2 regions of the Paenibacillus sp. EKM10P genome follow, and region 1 is predicted to be linked to the other one. Evidence: predicted binding sites of a transcription regulator. Region 1 holds the regulator's gene; the other holds the start of a gene.
What was found. The regulator LexA, encoded in region 1, represses DNA repair genes until DNA is damaged. The targets are predictions, from matches to a motif close to CGAACATATGTTCG.
Positions count from the first base shown of each region.

Region 2: a site for LexA is predicted at 1,277-1,290, ahead of HFE01_RS08920 (DNA polymerase IV). Genes of this name have one in related genera too.

Region 1 covers NZ_JAALET010000002.1:250,546-253,974, forward strand. The annotation lists gene HFE01_RS06100 (hypothetical protein) at 1-52, opposite strand, end outside; gene HFE01_RS06105 (DUF896 domain-containing protein) at 170-376, opposite strand; gene HFE01_RS06110 (LysM peptidoglycan-binding domain-containing protein) at 485-853, opposite strand; gene lexA (transcriptional repressor LexA) at 1,043-1,669, shown strand; gene HFE01_RS06120 (hypothetical protein) at 2,090-2,254, shown strand; gene HFE01_RS06125 (hypothetical protein) at 2,296-2,436, shown strand; gene HFE01_RS06130 (DUF2798 domain-containing protein) at 2,623-3,123, opposite strand.
Region 2 covers NZ_JAALET010000002.1:751,439-754,867, reverse strand. The annotation lists gene HFE01_RS08925 (NAD(P)-dependent alcohol dehydrogenase) at 1-557, shown strand, start outside; gene HFE01_RS08920 (DNA polymerase IV) at 1,353-2,621, shown strand; partial or broken gene HFE01_RS08915 (Y-family DNA polymerase) at 2,825-3,282, opposite strand.

The sequences.
Region 1 (3,429 bases):
TATTTAAATGCGCTGTGTTTTTACGTACTTTTCTTTCAAATGATCGGGCCATCTCTCAATTCCCTTCCCAATAAATATTACATTAAAACAATTGCCTTAAAGCTGATCTATATAGATACCAAGAAAGATACCTAATAACAAAAGGCAAATGATGCAGGCTTTAGCAACATTAATGCTTCAGCCCGCCATTTCCCTTCGACGTATCATCGTCCACAAATTCAATGGTTTCAAGTTGCTGCCGAAAATTACGGCGAATGTTGCCTAAATAAATTTCCCGAAGGTTGGCGCGCTCCGTGGTTTCCTCTTCCGTCAATCCTTCGGCTTTTGCTTTGCGCGCTAATTCATTAATGCGCTGTACCAAACTGTCTATATCCAAATTGTGTCCCCTCCATAAAAGCAAAGATATAATACACTTTGACATGTAGAAAAGAGCTTGTCAAGGCTCCCTCATTGCGCTCCTAGACAAGCTCTATAGTCTTATAGATCAGAAGGGTGGGAGCTTAAGTACCTGACCTGCCTGCACCCCCCGATCCTCCAAATCGTTAATACGTACAATTCCTTCAATATATACCCGTGTATCCATTCGTTCCGGTTTATGATTCACGGCAATCTTCCATAACGTATCTCCAGGTTGTACAGTCAGCTTAATCACTTCTTCATTGGAAACTGGAGGTGCTGCGAAAACCGTAAGTACACCTGCCCCTGCAACCCAAACGATAATTACTAGAATAAGAAGCTTGAGTAAAAGAGTATTGGTAAGAGCCTGTAATAAACGTACCTTACCCTCTTTTCGGGTCTCCTGTAAATTCTCTAAATTCATCGGAAAAATACTTTGATAAGTGCTATATTTCATAATTGGCCGCGTCCTCCAAACGTTTGTTCTTATGTTTTTCACAATATAACACGAACGTTTGTTTTGTTCAATAGAAAAGAGAACAAAAGTTCGTGAATATTTTTAGGGATTATTTAGAACTTATGTTTGTACGAACGGAGGTTCTATGCTATAATTTTCCCAAACGTTACTAAATGGGGTTGATACGGTATGTCTAAGATTTCGAGCCGCCAGCAGGCCATTCTTGAATTTATCCGCAATGAAGTGCGTCTAAAGGGATACCCCCCTTCTGTGCGCGAAATAGGCGAGGCAGTCGGATTGGCCTCCAGTTCTACGGTTCACGGTCATTTGGATCGTTTGGAGAAAAAAGGACTCATTCGCCGCGATCCTACGAAACCACGGGCTATTGAATTACTCGGTCAAGACGAATCGGATAACAGCAACTTGATTAATTACTCCATTAGTCGTGTTCCCGTCGTCGGCAAAGTAACCGCTGGTCTTCCTATTACGGCGACAGAAAATATTGAAGATTACTTTCCTCTTCCCCAACACTTTGTTGGTGAGGATAAAATATTCATGTTATCTGTTGTAGGCGAAAGCATGATTGAAGCTGGTATTGCTAACGGAGACTATGTAATCGTACGTCAGCAGCAGACTGCTGATAACGGAGACATTGTAGTAGCTATGACAGATGAAGACGAGGCTACAGTTAAAACCTTTTACAAAGAAAAAGATCATATCCGGCTTCAACCTGAAAATCCAGCCTTTGAGCCACTTCGACTGACACACGTCAGCATATTGGGCAAGGTTGTTGGACTCTTCCGGGACTTCCACTGATTTATCGTGCTTTCTTCCCCGTTATACTACCACGAATATAAAACCGGCCGCCTAGGCGAGCCGGTTTTATATTTTTGTTATATTTACTATGTATGTGTCTCCAACTATTCTTTCCTTTTCAGCAACCTATATTGTCTCTACTATTATATCCGCCCCATATCCGAGATAGTTCCACTCTGATCTTAAACTGTTTACTTTTATTAGCTAAACAAATGGAAATTTGACACATATGAACCTACGGTGGCCTTCCTCTATAACGTAAAGTTGGGAAGGCGAACGCAGGCTAGCATGAGCTTTTTTTGTTAAACATTTAGGAACATAGGTACTAGCTTCTTTTTGTCTTTAGTAGATTTATGCTGATACATTACTAGCACAATTGACATATGTATATAGCAGACCTAAAGCAAAGGAGTTATGCAGATGATCAGAAATAGAGTTAAAACGTATAAGCATCGCATCGGGAAAAACAGATATCTGGTCGTTAAAGTCTTTCAAGCCGCAGCTGCTAAAACAGGAAGCGGAAATGCACTCGCAACTAACGCATTAAATATCAAAATTTCCAAGCGTAAGCATAAACATCATTAAGATTTAACCGTACCTTCATTTCTTTGAAGGGAGGTGATATTATGAGCAGAAGACACAGCAACCGTGAATTGAGAAGAAGAAGATTAAACATCCGTTCCAACCAAAGAGCCAATGCGCGTGCAAGAGGTAACGCACTGGCTGTTAATCTGTTTAGCGTGAATGATGGACAACGCAGACGTTAATAATTATTTTCAAGCAAAAAGCAGGAAGAATTCTTCCTGCTTTTTTTGTGTTAAATAATACACCAAACTACCAATCCCGCCAGTTATAGCTTCCTCAAACTTGTATCCGATTTTCATAACTTAAACATTTCTAGCTGTAAAACCATTCATTAGCTTAACATTGCTGCAATGGATTTGCTCTATTATTTAATTTAATACTTTTTTATAAGGTCCCACTTGCCCGCTTTTCTTTATAAATTTTATAAACAAGGCTCGAACAACAGGACCCATAACCAATAATTGTAATGGATAGGCCACAACAAAGTTCTTTATAAAAATTTCTAAATAGGCTTCAAATAATGAATGATCGCCAATACCCTGACTTAGAATTGAAGTTAATAAACCGTAGAAAGACATAGAACAGGCCATTCCGAACACCATACATGTTGAAATCGTGATAATTAAAAATATTTTTTTGGATTTATCAAAAGGTAGACTTAAAGCAACTTTCTTTGCTACAGGATCCACGATATATAAATCTAATATGAGCGCTATAATAAATCCAATTAGAAATTCAACAGCAATGGTAATCAAGCTAATTTTTCCAATCAATCCGTTAATCAAAAGATTATAGAAGGTCATAATAACGACCATTCCAAAACACATAATAACCCCAAAGTAAAAGCTTTCCTTTTTAGTTGTTGGCATTTAATTCAACCTTTCATTTTTGGATGTGATTATTTTAGCTGCAACCAAATTTTCATGTAAGTGAACTTTTTATGAACATATCGTAACAGACAAAGACAAGTAAGGAATATTCTTCACAACTAATGAACTATGTACAAAATCATTACACATTTATAGCATTAAATACAAATAATAAAAAATATCTCTATTACTTTGTATGGCTCCAATGGAGATTATGCTACCGCTACACTCGATGGAAGTTTTGAAGGCCCTACCCGTTGGCTTAGTGATGGCGTTTTTCCAGATTTCGAAACACTTTTCCCTTCT
Region 2 (3,429 bases), 500 kb from region 1:
CGGCTTACTATCCTTTGAAACATTGGGGAGTAGGTCCAGGCAAAAAAGTCGCTATCGTCGGTATTGGAGGTATCGGCCACCTAGCTATCAAATATGCCCATGCATTAGGAACTGAAGTTACGGCCTTGAGTCAGACAATGAATAAGAAAAGCGATGCGCTAAGTTTTGGCGCCGATCATTACTATGCAACGAACGATCCTGACACATTCTCGACGCTAGCTAGTCAATTTGATGTGATTTTCAACACGATCTCTGCAAGTCTTAATTTAGATGCTTACCTATCCATGCTTAATATAAATGGTACGTTTGTTATCATCGGTGATTCCGGTAAGCCGAACCAATTTAATACGCTCAGTTTGCTTATGGGTCGTCGCAGAATTGCAGCAACGCCTGGAGGCGATCTTCTTGAAACCCAAGAAATGCTTGATTTCTCCGCAGAGCATGGTATTGTCCCTGAAATTGAGGTAATTCACACCAATCAAATCAACGAAGATTTTGAGCGACTTATCCGAAATGATGTACGATATCGATTTGTTATTGATACATCTACCTTTTAAGTCGTATTTTCGAGGATAACTCAATAGACACAAACATCATCAAAAGCACTTATCTGAAAGACAGGACTTACAATAGAGCGGACGAATTGCTGCTCGTCCGCTTTTCTAATTTATAAATACGCTAGTAAATTAGCTCATAAGAATTTAAAAAGAGAAGAAGTGAATTTGCATTGATATCATTGGTCATAGTTGGAGCAGATCCCGGATTGGACTTTTCACTGGCTAAGACGTTTGGTAAACACGGATTTCGCTATGATTTCAAGAACATAAGAGAAACTAGACCAGTATACTGAGCAATTAACTAAATTGAGGCTCAAGGTTTTGCTGCGGATATTACTAACAAAGCACAGCTTACTAGAGCTTTTCAAGAAATTAAAAGTACATTGGGAACTATAAATGTCATGGAATTCAGTCCATACAGCGGAAATGTACCTACGACATTGTTGAAGAAAGCCTTTTTATAATTGAATTCAAATGTGTATACCAAGTTTCCGCTTTTTCAAGACAAGATAAAATGTTATACATTGGTTCTTTATTTTTGTTGACATTTAAAAGATGAAGCCCAGCCAACCAGAATTCCGTTCCGATCCTCATCCCCCACGAGCACATTAAGCTTTCTTGGCCTTTATGATCACAGAAATAATGTGATGATCCACGCTCGTACCAGATACCCAATCTTTGATGATTAATTTACATAATCCTATAAATTACCTGAATACAGAACTAATGTTTGGTATTATAATAAATAAGAATACATGTTCGTACGTATATGATCGTTTTTTTGGAGGGTGCAGCATGACTAAAACAACTGAGCGGACAATTCTTTTGGCGGATTGCCAGAGTTTTTATGCGAGTGTAGAAAAAGCTTCCTACCCAGAGTATAAAAATAAACCGCTTGCGGTAGCAGGCGATCCTGCACGCAGGTCTGGAATTATTTTAGCAGCATGTCCTATGGCCAAAAGTTTCGGGGTGTCTACGGCAGAACGGCTCGGTGAAGCCCTCAAGAAGTGTCCTGAGCTTGTGATCGTCCGTCCCCGTATGAAACACTATATCGATGTCTCTTTAGCAATTACGGATATATACAAGGAATACACCGACCTGGTAGAGGTGTTTAGTATCGATGAGCAGTTTCTGGACATTTCGGGTAGTTTTAAAATTTTTGGAGATTCTTTAACCGTTGCAAGAGAAATCCAAAAGAAGGTTCTTTTACAAACCGGGGTTTGGGTACGAATAGGAATCAGTTCCAATAAGGTTCTTGCCAAAAGCGCAACCGATATTTGGGCTAAAAAAATTAAAAGCGGTATATTCACGTTGCCCAGGACAGAATTAAAGCAGCTGCTCTGGCCACAGCCAGTTAATAAAATGTTTGGGGTAGGTTCGCGGATGTCGTCCCATTTTGAGCGGCTTGGTATGACAACCATTGGTGATATTGCTAGAACGTCTCTACCAGACCTTAAGTCTAAATTTCGCGCTCGTTTTGGAAAACAGTCGGATATACAGGCGGAGGTCATGTGGAAAACAGCCAATGGTCTAGATGAGAGTCCTGTAGCTCCGTATACCTTCAGTTCTCCACAAAAGTCGATAAGTCATATGATGACCCTACCCCAAGATTATTTGGAACCAAATGAAGTAGAGACCATCCTGCTTGAACTCTCGGAAGAAGTTTGTCGAGACAGTCGTCGTAAGGGGTGCATGGGCTCTGTCGTGACCGTTAGTTGTACATGTAGCCCATATGAGGCTCCCACCGGATTTTCCAGGCAAATGAAGCTTACAGATCCGACTAACAATACGAATAAAGTGTACAACGCAGCAAAAAAAATATTTTATAATTTTTGGAACGGTATGCCGATACGACGCTTAGGTGTCACTTTAAGTGGGTTGGTTGACGACCAAACTTATCAACTTTCCTTCTTTGAGGATCATGAGCGTATCCGCTCCTTGGAAGAAGCAACAGATAAAATTAAAGAACGCTATGGTAGCGCAGCTATCGTAAGAGCGTCCTCTTTGACCCAAGCTGGTCAGGCACTGGAGAGATCCCTAAAAATCGGGGGGCATTATAAATAAATCGAAGGGATATACTGATGTAATTTAGAATTACTAGAGCAAGGTCAGATCCCACTACATATTGGTCTGAAGGGTTCTTGGGAAACAGGTAAAACTAAAAAACTGTTAATCTTTGAATTAAAGTCTAGAAAATTATTGCTGGACTTTGTTAATACTACAATGCTATTTGGTATTTTAGCTGTGTTTTATACTTTTCCTTCGGTTCGAATCCATACTCCTGTTTGTGCCAGCACTTTCCGCTGAATTTCACTTGCAATACTCAACGGATCTCCGAACAGGGAGAGACTTCCGCTCATATCCAGAAATTGTTCATCAATGCTGAAAACCTCAACCAAATCCGTATACTCATTATAGATTTCTGTTATTTTTAATGAGACATCGATATAATGCTGCATGCGCAGGCGTACAATGATAAGGTCAGGACATTTTTTACAGCTTCCCCCAGACGTTCTGCAGTGGATATACCATGTTTTTTGGCCAGCGGACACGTGGCTAAAATAATGCCTGAACGAAGTGCAGGGTCACCGGCCACAACGAGCGACTTATGTTGGTATGCGGGATTATCCGCTTTTTCGACGCTGGTGTAAAAGCTTTGGCAGTCCGCTAGAAATATGGTTCTACTTCCACGCTCCTTCACAATGTTGACCTCCTCTCCTGGCATGTGATTAATCATATTCCAGAATATTCTTGAACATATACCCTTATAGTAGTATTATATATAGAACAAGTGTTCTTAATAGAAATGTATTTTTTGGAACATTACAGTTTACGGGAAACCTAGCATGGCGTATCATATTATCTTGAACAA